3 regions of the Pragia fontium genome follow, and region 3 is predicted to be linked to each of the others. Evidence: predicted binding sites of a transcription regulator. Region 3 holds the regulator's gene; each other region holds the start of a gene.

Region 1 (8,508 bases), 1.9 Mb from region 3:
ACGTTAAGGCTGGAAAGTCTACTATTGCGACCATTGCTGAGTTTAATTTCTGCGCTGGTGCTAAGTGGTTTATTGATGCTGTTTGGCTTCAGTCAGGAAGGGGCCATTGGTGTTGGCGTGCTGTATGCCTTTATTAACTATTTATCCCGATTAAATGAGCCATTAATCGAATTGGCATCTCAGCAGGCCATGTTACAGCAGGCGGTGGTAGCGGGTGAGCGAATTTTTGAACTGATGGATGGCGAGCAGCAGCAGTATGGTGATGATCTTCGTCCATTGGCTTCAGGTAAGGTAGAGATTAATCATGTGGACTTCGCTTACAACCCGTCTAAGACGGTGTTGAAAGATATTAATCTACAGGTTCCATCGCGTCATTTTATTGCGTTAGTGGGGCATACCGGGAGCGGTAAAAGTACGCTGGCGAATTTGCTGATGGGGTATTATCCCTTGGTTAGCGGCGAGATTTATCTTGACGATCGTCCCTTGAAAACGCTGAGCCATCAGGTATTACGTAGTGGTGTCGCCATGGTGCAGCAAGATCCCGTGGTGTTGGCGGATACGGTATATGCCAATATTGCTTTGGGTCGTGATATCAGTGAAGAACAAGTCTGGCAGGCGTTACAGATTTCTCAGTTAGAACCGCTGGTAAAAGAGATGCCTAAGGGCATTCATACTGTATTTGGTGAACAGGGTAATAACCTATCCGTAGGGCAGAAGCAATTGTTGGCGTTAGCCAGAGTGCTGGTTCAAACACCGCAAATCCTGATATTGGATGAGGCCACGGCGAATATAGATTCCGGAACTGAGCAGGCAATCCACCGTGCATTAAGTGCCATTCGTCATAAAACGACGCTGGTTGTGATTGCCCATCGTCTTTCAACCATTGTGGATGCCGATCAAATTGTAGTACTCAACCGAGGTGAAATTGTTGAGTCAGGCAATCATCAGCAGTTGCTGGCGCAAAAGGGACGTTATTATCAGATGCATCAATTGCAGTTGGCCGCTACGGAGTTGGAAGCGCCTCTCTGATTTTTTTATCTATTTTTTTCAATTTTCCCCGGCTCTATTGAGCCGGAAATATTGTGCTATGCCCTATTGGGAATGCAAAACAATATCATTACTCTTTTGTTAATGTATTGTTGTGATTTCGATCCACTGTTTTTGGATTTTGACAATCTGAGTTTAAATTAAAATCATCGACAAATTATTAATGTATTTACAATTCATATAATAAAGACTCATCGAATAACGTTTATTTTTTTCTTTATAAATCATCAGATAACATTTTTCAATTTTTACTCTTATTAGAAAAATGAGGCGCTTAATAATGTGATTAGACCAGTTATTTTATAACAATATTGTTAAGGGGAAATATTGTTATTAATTGAATCTATTTATATTTTTTATCTTAACTTGAAAACAAAATATTATTTTTTCTTGTTACACTTAATTTACAATCCAATTACTCAGGTCTTACGATCGCTGACAGAATTCGGTCTAGTATCTACTTCAGATTTAACAGAAACGTTATGTGAAGCTAAATCAAATTAGCATTCGGTCTATCACTGCATGCTGAATATTAAACGCAATGTAAGTTAACAATCCTGAGGATATACCAAATGAAAAAATTATTACCTTTAGCAATCGCTTCAATGTTCGTACTTTCTGGTTCTGTATTCGCTGCTGAGACAACTGCTGCTCCGGTTAAAACTGAAGCTCAGCCAGTTTCAGCTACGCAACACAAAGCAGGTGAAAAAGCTAAGCAGCATAAAAAGCATGTAACAGCTAAGTCAGAAACTAAACAGCCAGCTAAAGACGCTGCTGCTAAGTAATTAGAATCATTAACTGATATCCAAGGTGTACCAAATGAAAAAATTACTTCCGTTGGCCGTAGCCGCAATGTTTGTTCTGTCTGGATCAGCATTTGCTGCTAGCACAGCTACACAACCCGTTAAAGATGTACAACACGCATCGGTTACTAAACATAAAACTGCTCATAAAGCTAAACAGCATAAAAAGCAGGTTAAAGCTAAATCAGAAAGCCAACAGCCGGCTGGTACTCCGTCAGCTTAATATCAGGTTTGTTTATTGCGTAATAAAAACCCCGGTCTCGGGGTTTTTGCATTTTAGCTTGGTAAAAAAGGATTATCGTTGAGTGAATTGAAAATCGTTGCATCATAATTTATCTATTAAGCACTATTTTAGTGCGTAACGATGTTTAATGAATTTGGTTTATGATTTATTCAACGTCATAGTTATCTAACCCGTAAAATAATACCTGAGTGTTTATTTTTTCATTTCGCAACGTTAAGTCAGCTTTCCACTTTAGTGATATACCATCATTGCCTGAAATATCAGCATGGCACAAGATTATTTCCCTCGATCACTCTCCAATTTAAGCCGCAATTTATTTATTCGATCTACTCTTTTTAATTAAAACGAACATTTTTTTATATATTGGCATGTAACTTGCTTTTGCATGTTTGTTAGCTATTTGTCAGTAAATTGTTTTTAACCGTTGGTTTGAATCTGAGGAGAGGCATATGAAACTGGTCACGGTGGTGATTAAACCCTTCAAGTTAGAAGATGTACGCGAAGCCTTATCTTCAATAGGCATTCAGGGATTAACGGTTACTGAGGTGAAAGGATTTGGGCGACAAAAGGGGCATGCTGAGCTTTACCGCGGTGCCGAGTACAGTGTGAATTTTTTACCCAAGATGAAGATAGACATCGCGATGTCTGACGATCAAGTTGAAGGCGCAATAGAGGCCATCACCCAGTCAGCCTACACCGGGAAAATTGGCGATGGAAAAATATTTGTGACCGAGTTGCAACGGGTCGTTCGTATCCGCACCGGTGAAACTGATGAAGACGCGCTGTAATTCACTTATAGACTCAATTTTGGAAAGGATGGAATAACATGAAAAGATTTTTATCCACAGTGATGCTGAGTGCATCGGCCATATTTCCAGAAGTGACCATGGCGGCTGAAAATGTAGCCGATAAGGCTGACAACGGTTTTATGATGATCAGTACTGCATTAGTACTGTTTATGTGTATTCCAGGTATCGCCCTGTTTTATGGTGGTTTATTACGTTCAAAAAACGTGCTTTCTCTGTTAACTCAAGTGATGGCTACTTTCTCTTTAGTCAGCGTACTTTGGGTGATTTACGGTTATAGCTTGGCCTTTGGTGTGGGAAATGATTTTTTCGGTAATTTCAACGGACTATTGTTGAAAGATATCCACCTGACGGACGTAACCGGCACATTTTATAAACTCATTCACGTGGCTTTTCAGGGATCGTTTGCCTGCATTACCGTGGGATTAATCGTTGGTGGTTTTGCCGAACGAATCCGTTTTTCTGCGGTTATGCTGTTTGTATTTATATGGTTTACGTTGGCTTATTTACCGATGGCTCATATGGTCTGGGGCGGTGGATACCTATTTAAACTGGGCGCCATTGATTTTGCCGGTGGAACAGTAGTGCATATCAATGCGGCAATTGCGGCGTTGGTGGGTGCTTATATGCTGGGTAAACGTAGTGGCTTTGGGCGTGAGGCATTTAAGCCCCATAACTTGCCGATGGTTTTTATTGGGGCGGCTATTCTATACGTTGGTTGGTTTGGTTTTAACGCGGGCTCAGCCAGCGGGGCTAATGAAATTGCCGCTTTGGCATTTATTAATACCCTATCAGCAACGGCAGGTGCGGTATTGTCATGGTTAATGGCTGAATGGATGCTTAGAGGTAAGCCTTCACTTTTGGGAGCCTGCTCTGGTTGTATTGCGGGCTTAGTAGCTATTACGCCTGCTGCGGGGTCTGTCAGTATTGGGGGCGCGCTAATACTGGGGATTATTGCAGGTGTTGCCGGACTTTGGGGAGTTGTGGTTCTTAAGTCATGGTTGAAAGTAGATGACACCTGTGATGTGTTCGGAGTACACGGAGTTTGTGGCATTGTTGGCTGTATCGGTACCGGTATTTTAACCTCGGCTAGCTTAGGTGGGACGGGTTATGCTGAAGGTGTGACCATGCTAAAACAGGTCGGTATTCAGGCTGCCAGTATCGGTGTCTGCTTACTCTGGTCGGGGCTGGTGGCTTACGTTGCTTATAAAATGGCTGATTACTGGCTTGGTTTACGGGTACCGGAAGAAGTGGAACGTGAAGGACTGGATGTGAATAGCCACGGTGAGAGTGCCTATAACCAATAATCTGTCGCTCATTAGGTTAACAATAAAAAAGACGGCTTATGCCGTCTTTTTTACGAACATCAACTTATTAGGCAAACAGCGTGTAAAGAATCGCTGAAATGGCTATTAGTCCCATGATGACAACAAAGATATTGCTGAAATGGCCGCGATATTTTTGCATAGCAGGGATTTTATGAATGGCATACATCGGCATGATAAACAGAATCATAGCGATAACTGGGCCACCCAAGGTTTCGATAATACCCAGAATACTTGGATTTAACGTAGCGATAATCCAACAAGTAATAATCATGAAGACCGCGGTGATTTGCTCTAATCTCTTGACCTTAACGGGTTTACCTTTGGAACGCAGAGACTTAACCATTAGTCCTTGCATACCTTCGCTCGCGCCAAGGTAATGACCCAGAAATGATTTAGTGATAGCTACAAATGCAATAACCGGAGCAACATACTCAATTAATGGCGTTTGGAAGTGGTTTGCCAGATAAGACAGAATAGAAATATTCTGAGCTTTAGCTTCAGCCAGATTAGCCGGGCTCAGACTTAATACACAGCTAAATACAAAGAACATGACGGTAAATACCATCATCATATGGGCATAGCGCAAGATTCTGCCACTTTTCTCATCTGCATTTTTACCGTAGGTTTCTTTTTGGCTAACGGCAAAAGAGGAGATGATAGGGGAGTGGTTAAAGGAGAACACCATGGTTGGAATGATCAGCCATAAGGTTAACAGTAATCCTTTAATACTGGCAGCATCAAAAGTGGTATTCGCCTGCTCAAAGATTGCGCCACTCCACTGTGGAATCAGATATAAAGCCAGCAGCATAAGCACGACGACAAATGGATAAACCAGAATACTCATGGCTTTTACTATCATATCGCGACCGAAGTGAACAATCGTCATCAGACCAAGAATCAGGATGATTGACAATAACCAGCGCGGTGGTGCGGTCATACCCATTTGAACTTCGATAAAGCTGATGGTGGTATTGGTAATACCCACACTATAGACCAACAGAATAGGATAAATAGCCAGGAAATACAGTAAGGTAATTAATGCACCAGCAAATTTGCCAAAGTGTTCTTCTACCACCTCAGTGATATCACCACCTCGGGATGAACCGGATAATACAAATCGGGTTAATGCGCGGTGAGAAAAGTAAGTCATTGGAAAGGCAATGATCAGCATAATCATCAATGGCCATATGCCACCTAAACCAGCATTGATGGGCAGAAAAAGCACACCGGCGCCGATAGCCGTACCATAGAGACCCAACATCCACGTTGTATCTTGTTTTTGCCATGTTGATGCCTGAAGTTTTGAATCTGTATCCGGCATCGATACTGAGATGTCTTTGACCGACATTGATAACCCTCATCTGAGAAAAATAGAATATTGAAGCGTGCGTATTCTAGGGGGAGTTTCCATCAGAAGATATGCATTAGATCACAAATTTAGCACTTTAGTCGGTGGTTTGGGGTTGGATATAGAGTAATAGTTTATTATTTCAGGAAATATTGCTGGGATATTTTTGATTATATTTCATCCGGGGTATAAAAGGCTGCTGAAAATAGAATGGGGTTAGTTAAGTTTTATAGCAGCGAAAGTTTCGTCCACTATCAATACAGAGAATAAATTAATGTTGATGCACGTGGCCGAGCAGAGGGCGTTAGGGTTAACGCACCGGCGCTGATTTGCTCCCGGCAAAGCAGCGCCTCGCCCATCATCCTTGATGGGCGTGCTCCCTCACTCAGTTGTCGGCTGAATTCCAGCGCTCAATAGAAAGGGCGAAAGATAAAATTCACTTTTCGTATTTTCTTAACTAATCAGAATGATGCTAAAAGCATTCTTTTTAATTTATTGCTATTAATCATTATGATAACGGATCACGCCTTCCTGGGATGTTGAGGCGACGAGCAGACCATCTTGAGTAAAGAACTGACCGCGAACAAAACCACGAGCACCTGATGCTGAAGGGCTTTCCACTGAGTAAAGTAGCCAGTCATCCAGTCGGAATGAACGGTGGAACCAAATAGAATGGTCAATGGTTGCTACCTGCATACCCGGCTGTAGCAGGGCTACCCCGTGCGGCTGTAAAGCGGTGGGTAAAAAATTAAAGTCAGAGGCATAGCCCAGTAAATATTTATGAATGCCGGGGTCGTCAGGCATTTGACCGTTCGCCCTCAACCAGACATAGCGTACTGGCTCGTCAATGTCGGCCTGAAGTAAGTTGTGGAATTTTACCGGACGCATCTCAATCGGCATTTCATTACAGAAAATATTCTTCATGGGTGCCGGTAGGAGATGGGCTACTTTTTTAGCGATATCAGTTTCTGAAGGTAAAGTGTCTGGTTTAGGGACGACGGGCATGATTGCCGCCTGATGATTGAAACCTTGTTCATAGCTTTGATAAGAAGCGGTCATATAAAAAATGGTTTGGCCGTTTTGCAAGGCGCTCACGCGGCGGGTGCTGAAGCTATGCCCGTCACGAATAATCTCCACTTCGTACTCTACCGGCTGATGACTATCGCCAGGACGCAGGAAATAGCTGTGGCAGGAATGAGCATTTCTTTCCGGTGGCACCGTTTGTTTAGCTGCGGATAGCGCTTGACCAACAACCTGACCACCAAAAAGCTGCCTTAAGCCCAGATTTTGGCTTTGTCCGCGAAATCGGTTAGTGCCAATTTTTTCCAGATGGAGTAATGCCAGTAAATTCTGTAAAACTTCGCTCATTGTGCGAGGATCCTGTTCGATAATATATGGGTATTGATGCACCATATCATAAGCGGTTGGGCTCTATTTGTGCCAGTAATGCGTGGAGAGGGAAATTTATTAGAATATTTAATGACTTGGTTATAACTTCAATAAATCGTAAGAAAATAACCATATAGTTTGGTTTTACGATTTATGTTGGATAGCTAAACTGAGTTTTTAATATTTTTAAGCTAAAATACTTTTTCTTTTTTGTCAGTAGAGTCGGGAGTAACGATGAAATTCTTAACGCTGTTAAGCAATGCAGCAATGGTGGTTGCATTAGCCGGTTGCAGTAATGATCAACACAATAATGTGTTAGCTGAGAACGCCCTGACGGTGACCGGTAGCGTTATTTACCGTGACAGAATGGCGCTGCCAGACAACGCCCAGATTACCGTATTGTTGGCGGATGTTTCTTTGGCTGATGCGCCCGCTAAAGTTATTTCAACGGTAACTTTCCCGAGTAAAGGAAAACAGGTTCCGTTTATGTTTACACTGCCCTATAACGTTGAGCAGGTCAATGCGGCTCAACGGATTGCGCTATCGGCTTCTATTTCTATTGATGACAAGCTGCTGTATACCACAACCACCATGAATGAAGTTCTGACTAATGCTCAACCAGCTCAGATGGATCTGGTATTGGAACGCGTCAGCAACTGAGACAAATCTCTGGCATCGCTATGATGGCGGTGTCAGCCAGCCATAAATTTTGAAGTTAATTCTATCTGATGGGGTAAATAGTACGCCATCGGCAAGTAATGCCTGTTTTTGTCGGATATAGTCCGGACCGGTGAGTGAAATTTTACCCTGCGCATTGACCACTCTGAACCAGGGCAGTTTACTTCCTGCCGGTAATCGGCTTAATACAATACCGACCTGACGCGCAGCGCCCGCGGCTCCGGCGAGTCGAGCGATGGTGCCATAGGTTGTCACTTTACCTGCAGGTATGGAGGCAACAACCGTATAGATTCGGGTTGGGAGTGATGGCTCATGATTATCCATCTGTTCAGTATTATTCATTATTTGATGGCTGAAAGTTTGGATCGGCGCCCCCATTTTGCCATAAATGGCGAAATTGAGTAAGAAAACATCGCTTGGAGGATGGAGTCTTGCAATTACCCTATTCATACCGGATAATGCCTGCGCTTCAGTAGAACGAAGCCATCAATGGGGGCTCTGTTGGTTCTCCCGCAACACTAACTTGTGAACTCGGTCAGGTCCGGAAGGAAGCAGCCGCAGCAGGCGTCGTGTGTGCCGGGATGTAGCTGGCAGGGCCCCCACCCAATTCTGGGGCTCTGTTAATCTCTTCTTTTAGATCATCTTGCTATTAAACAATCTGAAGCTTGGCTAACTCAGTGATAAGAATTCAAGGCGATATTATTCTAAGCGTGATTAATTATTATCTTACATTTAAATTAACATGCTGATTTTAAAGTGTTTAATGATTTTTTGTTTTTTTACAATAATAGGTTCTGGTATCTGAGCCATACAAAAAGTATCCATTACTGTCAGCTTTACGGATTTCATAGCTATTATAATCGCC
Region 2 (8,508 bases), 1.1 Mb from region 3:
AGCCAGTGAAATATTAGGTTTAAGGCCAATGGCAGCAATAACGGCATCCACGTTAGTGACGAGTCCGTTACGTAGCGTCGCTTTAATGCCATTAGTGGTTTTTTCTATGCTGGTAAGTTCATTATTCAGGGCTAGCTGAATCCCTATTTGGCTAAATTTATGGGTTAAACGGCTGCTGAGTTCTGCCGGCATAACCAGAGATAGTAAGCTATGAGCACGGTCAACTAATATCACTTGTTTACCCGCACGCTGTAGATCCATCGCCAGTTCACTACCTATCAGACCGGCGCCCAGTACCATGACTTTTTCTGCTGTCTGCAACCGATCCTGATGTTGTCGGTATTCATCCTGACTGTTGAAGGTGATTATCGAATCGTCTCCCGAAACAGAGGGGACGATAGCCTGTGCACCGGTTGCCAACACCAGCTTTTGATAGCTGATGTGCTGATTGCCGCATACTATCTGTTTAATATGACGATCAATCATGGTTACCCGCGTGTTGGCATACAGCGTGATATTATTTTCCTGAGCAAATTGTTCTGCTGATTGACGCGTTAGGTCATCAGCACACTGTTTCAAACTGAATACATGGCTTAAATCCGGTTTGTTGTATTCATCACAGTTGTCTGCCGCAATTAAGGTAATGGCTACCTGCTTATTGAGCCTGCGGATATTTTTCACCAGTTGGCGCGCAGCAAAACCGGAACCAATAATAACAAGATTATTTTCCATTATGTCCTCCGTTACATTGGATCAAAGACTGATTTACCCAATGCGCAAGCAGGGCATAGGAATGATTCTGGTACATCGGACCATGAGGTTCCTGGTGCTACGTTTTGTAGCGGTTCGCCCAGCGCAGGGTCATAAACCCACTGACAAACGCTGCATATCATACAAACGCCATCACTGGCCGCCGTTATTTCAGATTTATTGGCGTTGTTGGCCGATGAAATTAATGGCGCTGGAGTGTTTAGCGGGTGCAGCGCCCATTCCCGGGCAATTTTACCGCCGTGCTCGCGACATTCTTCCAGTGCACTACAGTCAGGACGCCATTTAGCTTTAAGAGAGAGGGATATATTAAATCCGGCATCCATCAAACGTGTTTGAATACGATCGACGGCACCGCCGGTCCAGCCAAAACTGCCAAAAGCGGAAGCTCTTTTATGACGAAAGCGCAAACCGGCCAGTTCTTCCAGCATACCGGCAACTTTGGGCATCATAACGTTATTCATGGTTGATGAACCGACCAGTACACCTTTGGAACGGAATATCTGAGTTAATATCTCGTTTTTATCGTGGCGGGAAATATTATAGATTTTTACCGCCACTGCCGGATCAGTTTCATGAATCCCCTGAGCAATGGCATCAGCCATCATGCGGGTATTAGAAGACATGGTATCGTAGAAAATAGTGATGCGATCTTCCTGATAATCCGCCGCCCACTCGAGATATTTTTCTACAATTTGGGTTGGGTTCTTACGCCATACAATACCGTGCGATGTCGCGATCATGGATACCGGCAAATTAAAACCGAGAATTTCATGAATTTTAGGTGCGACGAGCGGGCTAAAAGGCGTCAGGATATTGGCATAGTAACGGATACACTGTTCATACAGTTCAGTCTGATCGACTTCATCGTTAAACAGGTGTTCATCGCAATAGTGCTGACCGAAAGCATCATTACTGAATAACACCGCGTCTTCGGTCATATAGGTCATCATGCTATCAGGCCAGTGCAGCATTGGTGTTTCGACAAAAATCAGCTGCTTGCCATTGCCAATATCCAGCGAATCGCCGGTTTTCACCGTGTGGAAATTCCATTCAGGATGGTGATGGTGGCCATTGATCGAGTCGATAGCATTGGTGGTGCAATAAATAGGGGTATTAGGGATTCGAGCCATCAGCTCGCTTAATGCGCCCGCGTGGTCTTCTTCTGCATGGTTGATAATGATGTAGTCGAGAGTATTAAGATCGATTTCTTGCTCCAGATTAGCGACAAAATCCCGGCTAAATTTCTTATCTACGGTATCAATCAGTACATTTTTACCTTCACGGATCAGATAGCTGTTATAGCTGCTCCCTTGAGTCGTTTGGTATTCCGTGCCGTGAAAATCACGCACTTCCCAGTCCCTTTGTCCAACCCAACTGATATTGTTTTTAACTTGAATCGCCATGGTGGTTTCCTAAATTAACATTAAATGGTTTCCTTCTATGGTTATTGCAAACTACATGCCAACTATTATTTAATTGATTTTTATAATAATTAAAAAGCTATTAGTCATTTTGACAATGCAGTATGATTGTCAAAATGACTATAACTGTGTCGAAATGACAAATTATGAACTTATCAATTCAATCTTTGGCTAATATTGCAATCGAATTACAGCATGGGCTGTCCGGGCAAGATCGTTTTCAACGGTTGATTAGCAGCGTAAGAGAGCTATTACAGTGCGATGCATCGGCATTATTACGCTATGAAAATCAGCAGTTCAGGCCGTTAGCTATCGACGGTTTATCACCGGATGTTCTCGGTCGGCGATTTGCTCTTTCAGCTCATCCCCGACTGGAAGCCATTGCCCGTGCCGGTAACGTGGTACGTTTCCCGGCCGATAGCCATTTACCCGATCCTTATGATGGTTTGATACCCGGTCACGATGAGCTTAAAGTTCATGCCTGTGTAGGATTACCTCTGTTTGCCGATCAGGAATTAATCGGTGCATTGACGTTTGACAGCCTGAATCCGGCGCAGTTTGACATATTCAGTGATGAGGAGCTTTGGTTGATCGGTGCTTTAGCATCGTCAGCGCTAAACAATGCGCTTTTGGTTTCTATGTTGGAAAAACAGGCGCTGCCCACCTCTGGTGAGGCCGATCTCAGAAAACAGAGTGTGTATCGCGCCGATGAGGAGATGGTGGGGCTTTCTAAACCAATGCAGCAGCTTCAGCATGAGATTAATGTGGTTGCCAGCTCAGAGCTGAATGTGTTGATTACCGGTGAAACGGGAGTCGGTAAAGAACTGGTGGCTAATGCGGTACACCGTTTATCGCCTCGAGCGGCTAAACCCATGGTGTATTTGAACTGTGCGGCATTGCCTGAAAGCGTAGCGGAAAGTGAGCTGTTTGGTCATGTTAAAGGTGCGTTTACCGGAGCGATACATAACCGAACCGGTAAGTTTGAAATGGCGGATAACAGCACGTTATTTCTGGATGAGCTCGGTGAGCTGTCGCTGGTACTTCAGGCTAAACTCTTGCGGGTGATTCAATATGGCGATTTGCAACGGGTAGGGGAAGATAGTACCAAGCGGGTTAATGTACGAATTCTTGCTGCAACCAACTGTGACCTCAAGCAAGCGGTGGTTGAGGGGCGTTTTCGAGTCGATCTTTTTCATCGCTTAAGCGTATTTCCGCTTTATGTTCCGCCATTGCGGGACAGAAAAGGTGATGTTGTGTTATTGGCGGGATTCTTTGTCGAGCAGATTCGCAATAAATTGGGGCTAACACAGCTTAGCCTTCCCCCAGATACGCTTGCCATGTTGGAAAGTTATAACTGGCCGGGTAACGTACGTGAGATGAGACATGCCATTGAACGAGCGGCCGTTTTAGCCAGAGCGGCACAAAATCAAAGTGAGGTGTTACTGTATCGCTATCTGTTTAATTTACCGATATCTGAGTGTAAAGAAGAGACAAAAAGTAGCGTTACAGCGACGGTAGATGCCCCATTATCATTAAATCTTCAGCAGGTGACACAGGACTTTCAACGCCGGACTATCGCTAAAACATTGCAGGATAATCAGATGAACTGGTCCGCCAGTGCAAGAGCGTTAGGCCTTGATGTCGGCAATTTGCATCGCTTAGCAAAACGACTGGGAATGAAGGCATAGCGTTAGCAAGTATCTTACGGTGGCCTAAACCGAGTTTGCTATATTGATAACGGTGCTATTATAACTGTCATTGATCCTTTAAGGGTTCAGACTACCGGTTCACATACCAAGAACAAGCGCCACATTGTGAATCTGACTGGAGATTGCCTGCAGATTTTAGATGGATTTTTATTTCTGTTGCTATGGCAATGGCTACACTCATGTAAGGTCCCGCTATGTGTAAAAATACCACAGTAAAACACGCCCCTTTCGGTACGCTGCTGGGTTATGCGCCCGGCGGCGTAGCCATTTACTCCTCGGATTATGATTCGATAGAAAATCTGGATAAGCTTGATGACGCTTCATTTAGAAGCTATCGAGATAATGAGTATATGGGCTATAAGTGGCAGTGCGTCGAGTTTGCCCGTCGTTTTCTTTACCTTAACTACGGAACGGTCTTTACCGATGTCAGAATGGCCTATGAGATCTTCTCATTGCGCTATTTACGTCAGGTAGTAAACGATAATATTCTGCCTCTGCAAGCGTTTGCCAACGGCTGTGAACGATTGCCGGTCGCGGGGTCTTTGTTGATCTGGCAGCAGGGCGGTGAATTTGAACATACCGGGCACGTGGCGATCATCACTCAGGTACTGGCCGATCGGGTACGAGTGGTGGAGCAGAATGTGAGCCACAGTCCGTTACCGGCGGGACAGCAGTGGACGCGTGAATTAGCACTGATTCATCAGGATGGAAAATACTTTATTCAGGACAGTTTTGACGATACTGAAATTCTGGGCTGGATGATCCAGACCGAGGACAGCCAATACAGTCTACCGCAGCCGCAGATCTCGGCACCTTATCTGACCATTCATAGCGAACGTGTTGCCAATCAAGGGCAGTTTAACGGTGCATGGCTGAACGAACAGGACTCACTGGAACATGCCTATATACAATCGAACCATGGGCATGTGTTTAACGCCGATCCATACCGCTATTTTACTATTTCCCAAAGTGCTGAGCAGGAGTTGATTCATGCGACCAACGAATTGCATCTCATGTATTTACACGCCACCGATAAAGTGTTGAAAGATGACAATCTGTTGGCGCTGTTTGATATTCCTGAAGCACTGTGGCCTCGACTGAGGTTGTCATGGCAGCGCCGTCGCCATCATATGATCACCGGGCGTCTTGATTTTTGCATGGATGAGCGCGGTCTTAAAGTGTATGAATACAATGCTGATTCCGCCTCCTGTCATGCCGAAACCGGGTTGATACTTGGAAAATGGGCGCAGCAGGCCGGAGGTGTACTGGGCGACGATCCGGGAAGATATCTGCTTGATGCGCTAGCGGATGCCTGGAAGCATAGCGATGCACGACCATTTGTTCATATCCTTCAGGATCATGACGATGAGGAGAGCTATCACGCTCAGTTTATGCAGCGAGCACTAACCAAGGCGGGCTTCGCCAGTAAAATCCTGCACGGTCTGGATGAACTACAGTGGGAATCCGCCGGTTTATTAGTAGATGGCGATAATCGACCAGTGAACTGCGTTTGGAAAACTTGGGCATGGGAAACCGCATTGGAGCAGTTGCGGGTAGAGAGCGAGGAAGATCACGCCGCGCTGCCTATTCGCACCGGACATCCGAAAAATAATGTACGGCTGATTGATGTGCTGTTGCGCCCTGAAGTGATGGTATTTGAGCCGCTGTGGACGGTTATCCCCAGTAATAAAGCGATTTTGCCGGTGCTCTGGTCGCTGTTCCCACATCATCGTTACCTGCTGGATGCGGATTTTGAGCTGAACGCGGAACTGGAGCAGAGTGGGTATGCAGTCAAGCCGATTGCCGGACGCTGTGGTAATAATATCGGACTGATTAGTCACGATGAGCAGGTGTTGGATGAAACCTCCGGAAAATTCGCCGGACAGAAAAATATCTACCAGCAGCTATGGTGCTTGCCTGAGGTCGATGGACGTTATATTCAACTGTGTACTTTCACCGTTGGCGGTCACTATGGCGGTGTTTGTGTACGTTCTGAGAACGGTCTGGTAATTAAGAAAGAGAGTGATATAGACCCGTTGCGGGTGATGGATGATGGGGATTTTGTTTGTTAGACCGGGGTGGGATTGGTGTTAATTCGGCGCTCGGTGCGGTTGGCATGGGGCGCCGTTTTGTTAAGGGAGATCGACGGGGATAAGCCCCGTATTATTAGATGTTTTATTATTTTTCTTGATTTGTTTTATCTGTAGCAGCGATATCTATATTAAACATGCTCTTCACCCTTAAATAATTAAGCTTATTTTCTGCGGCTATAATTTTTAAGGCATGAGTAACTTTATCTGTTATTTCTATATAGGCTGGTTTATCGTTATAATCTTTGAACTTTAATAATCCACGTCTAATATCGTTTGCCACATCGCTTTCCCGTTCTTTTATCCAATTAACAAAGTCTTGTGTTGATAACGAATTCAAATAAGAAACATCATCAGGATTCCAACCATTACTTGATGCGAGTCGTGAAACAACTTGATTTAGATTGACTTTTTTATTATTTTCGAATTTATTGATTAATTTTTCCCTTAAATCTTTATTTTTTACATCACGCATTGCTAAATTAAAATGGACGGAATTATTCTCATTTTCATTATATTCTAATGAAGATAACTTAATGTAATCATTAATATAGTTTTCAACTTTAACATCAAAATCTTTTAAAATAGAAATCATTGAGTCAAAATCGCCTAGTGAAATGTTTTCAATTTCTGTATTTAGAATATCAAAAATACTGTTTAAAAAATCTTTTTCATTATTGGAAAATGAATCATGATAAATATTCCATATTTGTCTTATTTTTCTGTTTAGTCTCTTTTTATACTCATTATTGTTTTTTTCTTTAATGAAATCATTAATTCTACTGTCTGGATACTGATAACCATTTCTTAAAAAAAAGTCGATATCATCATCAAAGGGAGATGTGAAAATATGAATCTTTGAACTTAATTCTTTAAAAGCTTCACCTGCTAAAGATTTATCCTCACTCCCATAAAAAGATGAGATAAAACTATCCCTAGTCATTCTTTGCCTTAGCTCATCATAGGGTAAATCTTTTTGTGATAGATAATATCCCCAACACAATATACAAGCGTGTAAGACAAACTCTTTTCTGACTTCATCATCAGCATCTTTTAGGTCATTATAAAAAGAGTTCATTAATTCTCTAACTTTATTAAAAAATCGAATGTTTTTTATATTTAATATGGTGAAAATTTCTAATAACTGTTTATAGTTTTTATCTTTTTTATAATATACACAATCAAAATTTTGTTTTATTGTGGGAGCATATCTTATTTCTAAATCGACTACTTTTTCCCTGTATAATTGAAATGTTAATTTTTCATTTTCTGTTGGTAATGTCTCCTCATTGAAAATCAAGACAACTTTACAGTTTTTGAGTTGTGCTAATTCATCAATAAGTCCCATGATTTCTTTAATAGTTAAGTTATCTCCCTTTCTTTCTAAATCATCAAAGCAAATAAGGTAGTTATCGACTAAAGAGTATTCAAAATTCGATAGCATTCTTGAAGTATTACTTAATAATGGAACGTTGTCGGCATATTTAATTATTTTTTTCAATATTGGTATTTTGTTTATAATACTTTTTTGGGGGTTGTTCCATGGTATGCATGAATAAATTTCATTTACCTCATTAGAGCGGTTGATAAGGAAAGATGAAATTTCATTTAATTTTTTTATTGGTTTCGCTAAATGAAAAATGTCTTTTCTTAAATCATTAAGAGAGTCTTTTCCAAATAATGAAATATAAGAGTATGCAATCTGACTTAATGAATTTTTATGTTTATCAAAGTAATTATTCCAAAAAAAAGTTTTTCCTACACCCCATTCTCCCTTTATTACTAAAACATTGCTATTGGAGTTAAAGAATGCATCTAAGGAACCTTCTATATTTAACATCGACTCATCCCTATTTTATTTATTTTAATCTTGGTATTACTTTTATATAGAAAAGCTATGCTGTCAATTTTTTCGTTACTTAGATAGAGTAAATGAAGTGCTATCAGTGGCATATTATGTATATATTAATATTGGTAATGTTCTCAAACTTTTCTTGATTAGGAAGATTATATTATAGTCCTGTTATTCTTCCAACTTTAGGACTACTGCTATGAAGAGTTTCTAACTAGTTTTTGTCGTGTATGAATAACGATAGGGCTGGTATAAAAACTTACGATGCTATTCAAACAAAAAAATCCACGCAATTGCGTGGATTTTTAGCATAGTCATTGCCGTCATCAACCATCCGAAGATGTCATGAGACAGCCAAACCAATTACACGTTAAACAAGAAGTTCATCACATCGCCATCTTTAACGATATACTCTTTACCTTCTGAACGCATTTTGCCCGCTTCTTTAGCACCTTGTTCACCTTTATAGGTAATAAAGTCTTCAAAAGCGATAGTTTGCGCGCGGATGAAGCCTTTCTCAAAGTCGGTATGAATTTTACCGGCGGCTTGAGGGGCGGTAGCGCCAACCGGGATAGTCCAGGCACGCACTTCTTTAACACCGGCAGTGAAATAGGTTTGCAGGTTTAACAGTTCGTAGCCAGCGCGAATTACGCGGTTCAGACCCG
Region 3 (8,508 bases):
AACGGCAACGAAAATAGCGGTTAACAACGGCATACTGATAAAACCAGCCCAGAAGCGTGGTGTAATCACCCGACGCAGCGGATCGATAGCCATCATTTCCAGACTGGATAACTGTTCAGTGGCCTTCATCAAGCCAATTTCCGCCGTCAGGGCAGATCCTGCTCGACCGGCAAACAGTAAGGCGGTCACCACCGGCCCCAGCTCACGTAATAATGACAACGCCACCATCATGCCAAGGCTGGCCTCAGCACTGTAAGTTGTCAGAATAAGATAGCCCTGCAATCCTAAAACCATACCGATAAACAGTCCGGAAACCATAATAATCAGTAAAGATTGCACGCCAACTACATACAGTTGCTTCAGCAGCAGCGGCCACTGTTTACGAAACTCCGGTTTGCCAACCAAAGCCCCATATAACATCATGCCCGAACGGCCAAATGAGATGGAAAATTGAATACCACGGCGCCCAATAGACGCCAATGTCTGTAACAGCATTAGCTTAGTAACTCCGTTTTATAATCACCAGCAGGAAAACGGAAAGGAACCGGGCCATCCGCCACACCGTCCAGAAACTGTCTGGCTCGGGGATCGGGGTTGGCACGTAGTTCGTCAGGCGTTCCTTGAGCAATAACCCGATGTTCCGCCACTATGTAAGCGTAATCAGCAATGCTTAACACTTCCGGCACATCGTGTGAAACAACAATGCAGGTGATACCTAACGCGTGGTTTAGCTCATCAATCAGCTTAACCAAAACGCCCATGGTGATCGGATCCTGCCCAACGAAAGGCTCATCAAACATGATCAATTCCGGTTCCAACGCAATCGCGCGGGCTAATGCCGCACGACGAGCCATACCACCAGACAATTGCGCAGGCATAAGCTCCGCCGCGCCGCGCAGCCCTACCGCTTCCAACTTCATCAGAACGGTGCTACGCAATAGCGTTTCGGGTAACCGGGTATGCTCCCTCAGAGGGTAGGCTACGTTTTCGAACACGGTTAAATCCGTAAACAGAGCACCAGACTGAAACAGCATGCTCATTTTTTTACGAACTTCATAGAGGTTACGACGAGAAAGCTTCGGAATGTTATCCCCGTCGAACATGATATCGCCGCTATCCGGCGTCAATTGACCGCCGATTAGCCGCAATAATGTGGTTTTACCAATCCCTGAAGGCCCCATAATCGCAGTCACTTTGCCGCGAGGAACCGTCAGATTAATATCCTGAAAGATTGGCCGACCGTCACGGGAAAACGACATATCCCGAACTTCTACCAAATTCACTGCCGATTTGCTCATAATGTCCTTAAACTGTCAGGATGAATACTCATTCTATCCATAATAAGTATTAATATACTCTGGCTCAACACTTCACTTTATTCCCTGATATCTCAAGGTGGTGTTAACGCCGCGGTGTTGCTTTTCATCCAACGCGAATCAGAATTCGCCCGTAATCTTACCAAGATTATCTATCGTTGGCTGAAATATTCTTGCGATAATGCAGTAACCATCGCACCAAAACAACATCCATCTATTTTAGCAGCATGCTCTCACCATCCAACTAAACTGATGCAACAAAAGTATAAAATTACCGCTAAATATTACACAGGATTACACATGCTAATTGCTCTGATGTTCCTGTCTGTCGGCGTTATGTTGCTATTTTACGCAGCCGATTGTTAAGTTTTTGGTGCTATCGCCAACACCAATTCCTTCAACGCGCCCCGTTTTACTCTTGGTATGATAACAATCGGCCAGAGTAGTTCACTATCTGAGCAGGCATTTTCCATTACTCCCCGCATCAGCGGCAAAACGGAGATGATTATCGGCAATGAGTTGGGCTCAAACATCATTAACGTTTTGCTTATATTAGGATACATTGCGATAATTCAGTCGGTAAACTTACCTTGAAAACGCCCAAAGAGATAAGCCAGACCGTGGCTTTTTTATGGATAATCATCGGACTGCTCCCGTTACCCATACCGCCAGAATGAGGATGGATAACGCTACGGTGGTGGCGCGTTATTTAGGCTTGAGTGAATTGATAATAAGCCTCACAATTGTCGCTATGGGTACTAGCTTACCGGTGCTAGCAGCGCCAATCACCGATATGTATAAGCATGAAAATGACATCATGCTGGAAAATATTATCGCCGCGGCCAATTAATGCAACGATCGGGTATTGGATGACTGGCCGGTTTTATCTTTTATATTAGTGTACTGATGTATTCTGTGTACGCTTAGTATCCGCAGCGCTTATCAGATAGACGCTGTGGGATAGTTTATTGAATACAGTGAGACTGAGTAATGTCCAATTTTGATTTTCAGCAAGCAGGTAAACAGGTTCTTGATATCGAAAGAGCCGGTCTTGAACAACTCTATCAATATATTAATCAAGACTTCGAACGCGCTTGTAACATGATATTTGACTGCAAAGGCAAAGTTGTAGTGATGGGCATGGGTAAATCAGGGCATATTGGCTGCAAGATAGCCGCTTCATTCGCCAGTACCGGTACGCCCTCTTTCTTTGTGCATCCGGGTGAAGCCAGCCATGGCGATCTGGGGATGATTACCGCTGACGATATCGTCATTGCTATTTCGTATTCTGGAGAGTCCAGTGAAGTGATGGCGTTAATTCCAGTGATTAAACGCCTACAAATACCCCTCATCTGTATAACCGGTAATCCGAACAGTTCAATGGCTAAAGCGGCGAACGTTCACTTATGCATCAACGTTCCTCAGGAAGCATGTCCTTTGGGCCTTGCCCCAACTACCAGCACAACCGCCACTCTGGTGATGGGAGATGCTTTAGCCGTCGCCCTGTTGAAAGCCAAAGGGTTTACTGCTGATGATTTTGCCCTGTCCCATCCGGGGGGAGCGCTCGGCCGTAAACTGCTGTTACGCGTTAGTGATATTATGCATACGGGCGATGAAATTCCTCGAGTAACAAAAGAGGCGTCTTTGCGTGAAGCGCTGGTAGAAATTACCCGAAAAAATCTGGGTCTGACCATAATCTGCAATGATGACATGATTATTCAGGGTATATTTACCGATGGTGATTTACGCCGTGTGTTCGATCAGGGTGTCGATATCAGCCATGCTAAAATTGCCGACCTGATGACCAAAGGCGGCATTCGCGTTAGCCCCAATATGTTAGCGGTGGAAGCCCTAAACCTGATGCAATCACGCCACATTACCGCAGTTATGGTTGCCGAGGGTGACCGACTGGAAGGCGTTGTTCATATGCATGACATGCTGCGTGCTGGCGTAGTTTAAGGCAAAATAGCGGATTCCATTATTTTAGTGAAGCGTTTCAAAAGAGTATAAATATGATTAACACGTGCTATGGCGCTGTAAGCAAAGATGTTTTTCAGCGTGCCGCTAACATTCGACTGCTGATTTGTGACGTTGACGGTGTAATGTCTGACGGCCTGATTTATATGGGCAATCAGGGCGAAGAGTTAAAAGCGTTTAATGTGCGTGATGGCTACGGCATTCGCTGCCTGATCACCTCCGGTATTGATGTGGCTATTATTACCGGACGAAGCGCTAAATTAGTCGAAAACCGGGCGAAAACATTAGGAATAACCCACCTTTATCAGGGACAGTCTGATAAACTGATTGCATTCAGCAAAATACTCCGTGAATTAGCGCTGACACCGGAGCAGATCGCCTACATTGGGGACGATCTTATTGACTGGCCAGTGATGCAAAAAGTGGGTTTAGCCGTGGCGGTGGCCGATGCCCATCCATTGCTCATACCGAAAGCCCACTATGTGACTCATATTGCCGGTGGGCGTGGTGCGGTTCGTGAGTTATGCGACTTAATTTTACAGGCACAGGATAAACTCGACGGTGCGCAAGGGTTATCAATATGAGTAAAGCAAAGCTGAGCCTGACGATTATTTTGACGTTAATTGCCTTGGGATTGATTGGTTGGAATCTGACTGATTTTAAAGGAAAAAAAATAACTATTCCGCCAGATGATAAAGAGCCAACTTACCAGACCCAACAAATGGTCACTATAGTGTACAATCCAGAAGGTCAGCTCAGCTATAAACTGACCGCTGAGGATGTAAAATACTATGCGGCACCAGAAGATACCTGGTTCACCAAACCCGTAATGATTATGTACGATAAAGACCATGTCGCTACCTGGTCGGTGCGCTCAGATCGCGCTAAGCTGACAAAAGAAAGAATGCTCTATCTTTATGACAATGTGGAGGTCAACAGTCTGACAACCACATCGCAGCTGGAAAGAATAAAAACTAACAGTGCTGAAGTTAACCTGATTACGCAGGATATCAGCTCTGATGACAACGTGACTCTGTACGGAGCAAATTTTACCTCCGAAGGAATGAAAATGCGTGGTAACCTGCGCAATAAAACAGCGAAGCTGATTGAAAAGGTAAAAACCTATTATGAAGTTCAACCAAGAGCCGGTCATGCCACTAATCCATAACCGTAAAGGCATCGTTAATACTGTGATAGCCGGCGTTCTTCTGGTTTCCAGCGCCTCTGCTTTTGCATTAAAAGATGATACCAATCAACCCATTAATATTACTTCAGCCCAGCAATCGCTGGATATGAACGGGAATATCGTCACTTTCACCGGTGAGGTTGTTGTTAAACAGGGCTCCATTGATATCCGTGCGGATAAAGTGGTCGTCACTCGCTCTGAAGGCGATAAAGGTAAAGAAGTGGTGGAAGCCTTTGGTAATCCAGTCACCTTTTACCAAATGCAAGACAGCGGTAAGCCAGTCAAAGGGCATGGCGCTAAACTTCGTTACGAGCTCGCCAATGACTTTGTTGACTTAACCGGTAATGCCTATCTGGAACAATTGGATAGCAACGTTAAGGGCGACAGAATTACTTACAAAGTGAAGGATCAAAAGATGGAAGCGTTTAGTAATAAAGGAAAACGCGTCACTACCGTATTGGTACCATCTCAGCTCCAGAAGAAAGACTAATTATTTTTAACAGCAATCAGATAACAAGAGTAAACAACAGCGCATGGCAACATTAACAGCAGAGAATTTGGCCAAAGCCTACAAAGGTCGCCGGGTTGTAGAAGATGTCAGCCTGACCGTAAACTCCGGAGAAATCGTTGGTTTACTCGGTCCTAACGGTGCAGGTAAAACCACTACCTTTTATATGGTGGTCGGTATCGTTCAGCGTGATGCTGGTTCAATTTTCATCGATGGTGAAGATATTAGCCTGCTCCCTCTGCATGCTCGTGCCCGTCGGGGTATCGGTTATTTACCACAGGAAGCCTCGATCTTCCGTCGCCTGAGTGTGTATGACAATCTGATGGCCGTGCTGCAAATTCGCAACGACCTCTCCAGCGAACAGCGAGAAGATCGCGCTAACGAGCTGCTGGAAGAGTTCCACATTGAGCACTTACGTAAAAGCCTGGGGCAATCCCTCTCTGGTGGTGAACGCCGTCGAGTAGAGATCGCCCGTGCGCTGGCCGCCAACCCCAAATTTATCCTGCTGGATGAACCTTTTGCCGGGGTTGACCCCATCTCGGTCATTGATATTAAAAAAATCATTGAACATCTACGGGATAGCGGACTTGGCGTATTAATTACCGACCATAACGTGCGCGAAACGTTAGACGTATGTGAACGCGCTTATATTGTGAGTCAGGGTCACCTCATCGCTCACGGAACGCCATCCTCCATTCTGGAAGATGAGCATGTTAAACGGGTTTACTTAGGTAATGAGTTCCGGCTTTAGTCATCGAGATATCCACTCACGGTCGGAATAAAGGACAAGAAGTGTAATATGTCACTATGAAGCAAGGTTTACAGCTCAAGCTAAGTCAGCAGTTAACAATGACTCCCCAGTTACAGCAGGCGATCCGTTTGCTGCAACTGTCGACGCTTGAACTCCAGCAGGAAATTCAAATTGCGCTGGAAAGTAACCCCTTGCTGGAACAGGACGATAACCATGATGAAATCGACTCGCCTCAAGATGTAGACCGCGAGCAACTCGATACCAGCGAAGCCTTACAGCAGTCCGATATTCCTGAGGATTTACCCCTTGATGCCTCGTGGGATGAAGTCTATACCGCAGGAACGCCTTCCGGTACCCATAACGACTATGGTGGTGATGAACTGCCGGTATTTCAGGGCGAAACCGTACTGACATTGCAGGATCATCTCACGTGGCAAATGGATCTCACTCCGTTCTCTGACGTGGATAAAGCCATCGCCACCGCCATTATTGATGCGGTAGACCCTACGGGTTATCTGACTGTTCCGCTGGAAGATATCTTAGAGAGCCTGGGGCTTGATGATATCGAGATGGATGAAATTGAAGCGGTTCTCAAACGTATTCAGCGTTTCGATCCCATTGGCATCGCCGCTCGCGATCTACGCGAGTGCCTGTTAGTTCAGCTTTCTCAGCTTGATGCGAAAACTCCCTATTTATCTGAAGCGCGGCAAATTGTCGATCAACATCTGACACTGTTGGCCAGCCATGACTTTCGCACGCTGATGAAGCTCGGCCGTTTAAATGAAGAGTCGCTGAAAGAAGCTATGCAGTTAATTCAGCAGCTCGATCCACGACCGGGCCAATCGATCCACGCCAGCGAATCAGAATACGTTATTCCAGATGTTCTGGTACGTAAAATTCAGTGTAAGTGGAGCGTTGAGCTCAATACTGAAAGCATGCCCCGATTAAAGATTAATCAGCATTACGCCTCAATGGCGAACGGTGATAATGCCAGCGATAATCAATATATTCGCACTAATCTACAAGATGCCAAATGGCTGATAAAAAGTCTGGAAAGTCGTAACGACACGCTACTTAGAGTGACAGAATGTATCGTGGAGCGACAGGAAGAATTCTTTGAATATGGCGCTGAACATATGAAGCCAATGGTATTGGCCGATATTGCTCAAGCCGTTGATATGCATGAATCAACCATCTCGCGCGTGACAACTCAGAAGTACTTACATAGCCCAAGAGGCATATTTGAGTTAAAATACTTCTTTTCTAGTCACGTAAATACGGACAGCGGCGGAGAAGCTTCTTCTACCGCGATTCGTGCGTTGGTTAAAAAACTGATTTCAACTGAAAATCCCGGTAAACCGCTTAGCGATAGTAAAATCGCAGATATGTTGACCGAGCAAGGGATTATTGTTGCCAGACGGACGGTAGCAAAGTACAGGGAGTCATTATCTATTCCCCCGTCAAATCAACGTAAACAATTGATCTGACTCTATGGTTCCTACAATAATGAACACGCTATCTACCATGCAATTACGCTCTATTCTGAAACTGGACAGTACACGCAGCGCCGTTCACTGCACCAGCAAAAAACGTGCTTTGGAAATCGTGAGTGAATTGGCCGCCAGCCAGCTCAATATTCCTACTAGCGTAGTCTTTGAGGCGATCCTCAGTCGCGAGCGTATGGGCAGTACCGGTATTGGTGCTGGTATTGCTATTCCACATGGAAAACTGGAAGAAGACACCACTCGTGCTATCGGCGTGTTTATCACATTAGACGCACCGATTAGTTTTGATGCAGTGGATAATCAACCCGTTGATATTTTATTTGCTCTTTTAGTCCCCGCTGAAGGGTGCCAATCTTATCTGGAAACTCTATCAGCCATTGCCCAGCGATTGGCCGATAAAACGCTGTGCCGCCAGCTACGTATGGCAAAAACGGATGAAGAAGTTTATCAGCTCTTTACGAAAGAAACCTCAGACAATGATAATTCAATGCCTGAAAATCAATCTGTTTAAAAAACAGAGTTCATGATAACGTTTATTGCGTAAAGTGCGTATGAACAGAACAACACATAATGTGTTGTATCAAGATACTAACGGTAATAATTAATAATCGTACCGCGATGACGAAAGAGGAATAGCAACATGGTGCTGATGATTGTCAGCGGCCGTTCAGGCTCAGGTAAGTCCGTTGCGCTTCGTGCGCTGGAAGATATGGGTTTTTACTGTGTCGACAATTTACCGGTTGTTTTGTTACCACAATTGGCGGAAACGCTGGCTGAACGTGGTACTTCTGCAGCAGTAAGTATCGACGTACGCAATTTGCCTGAAACACCGGAAATTCTGGAAGAAGTTCTCAATAATTTACCGGGTGATTTCTCTCCGCAGCTACTGTTTCTCGATGCCGATCGCAATACGTTAATCAGACGTTACAGCGATACCCGTCGTCTGCACCCGTTATCCAATAAGAATCTTTCTCTGGAAAGTGCCATCGATGAAGAAGATAGCCTGCTTGAGCCACTCCGTTCCAGAGCGGATCTGATCATTGATACCGCAGAGATGTCGGTACATGAACTGGCTGAAATGCTACGTACTCGTCTGTTAGGCAAACGTGAACGTGAACTGACGATGGTATTTGAGTCTTTTGGCTTTAAACACGGTATCCCCATCGATGCCGACTACGTTTTCGACGTGCGTTTTCTTCCTAACCCACACTGGGATCCTAAACTGCGCCCAATGACGGGTTTGGACAAACCGGTGGCTTCATTCC

Evidence for each region. Region 3 encodes sigma-54, which starts transcription at its own class of promoters, with help from an activator protein. Its sites were predicted from a motif close to GTTGGCACANNTTTCGCTNT; they were not measured.
Region 1: the regulator sigma-54 is predicted to act here: its motif matches at 2,457-2,476, upstream of glnK (P-II family nitrogen regulator).
Region 2: the regulator sigma-54 is predicted to act here: its motif matches at 2,218-2,237, upstream of norV (anaerobic nitric oxide reductase flavorubredoxin).

What each region holds. Positions count from the first base shown of each region.
Region 1 covers NZ_LR134531.1:1,251,713-1,260,220, forward strand. The annotation lists gene EL341_RS05255 (SmdB family multidrug efflux ABC transporter permease/ATP-binding protein) at 1-1,029, shown strand, start outside; gene EL341_RS05260 (hypothetical protein) at 1,620-1,832, shown strand; gene EL341_RS05265 (hypothetical protein) at 1,867-2,073, shown strand; gene glnK (P-II family nitrogen regulator) at 2,544-2,882, shown strand; gene amtB (ammonium transporter AmtB) at 2,921-4,207, shown strand; gene EL341_RS05280 (serine/threonine transporter) at 4,275-5,576, opposite strand; gene tesB (acyl-CoA thioesterase II) at 6,078-6,944, opposite strand; gene EL341_RS05290 (YbaY family lipoprotein) at 7,200-7,625, shown strand; gene EL341_RS05295 (MGMT family protein) at 7,644-7,967, opposite strand; RNA gene ffs (signal recognition particle sRNA small type) at 8,143-8,239, shown strand; gene EL341_RS05305 (hypothetical protein) at 8,404-8,508, opposite strand, start outside.
Region 2 covers NZ_LR134531.1:2,257,816-2,266,323, reverse strand. The annotation lists gene norW (NADH:flavorubredoxin reductase NorW) at 1-732, opposite strand, end outside; gene norV (anaerobic nitric oxide reductase flavorubredoxin) at 744-2,174, opposite strand; gene norR (nitric oxide reductase transcriptional regulator NorR) at 2,339-3,880, shown strand; gene gss (bifunctional glutathionylspermidine amidase/synthase) at 4,096-5,973, shown strand; gene EL341_RS09790 (P-loop NTPase fold protein) at 6,080-7,831, opposite strand; gene ychF (redox-regulated ATPase YchF) at 8,207-8,508, opposite strand, start outside.
Region 3 covers NZ_LR134531.1:3,400,194-3,408,701, forward strand. The annotation lists gene mlaE (lipid asymmetry maintenance ABC transporter permease subunit MlaE) at 1-495, opposite strand, end outside; gene mlaF (phospholipid ABC transporter ATP-binding protein MlaF) at 495-1,298, opposite strand; gene EL341_RS17825 (hypothetical protein) at 1,740-1,910, shown strand; gene EL341_RS14700 (hypothetical protein) at 1,948-2,166, shown strand; gene kdsD (arabinose-5-phosphate isomerase KdsD) at 2,307-3,275, shown strand; gene kdsC (3-deoxy-manno-octulosonate-8-phosphatase KdsC) at 3,329-3,877, shown strand; gene lptC (LPS export ABC transporter periplasmic protein LptC) at 3,874-4,461, shown strand; gene lptA (lipopolysaccharide ABC transporter substrate-binding protein LptA) at 4,445-4,969, shown strand; gene lptB (LPS export ABC transporter ATP-binding protein) at 5,013-5,738, shown strand; gene rpoN (RNA polymerase factor sigma-54) at 5,795-7,225, shown strand; gene ptsN (PTS IIA-like nitrogen regulatory protein PtsN) at 7,245-7,754, shown strand; gene rapZ (RNase adapter RapZ) at 7,884-8,508, shown strand, end outside.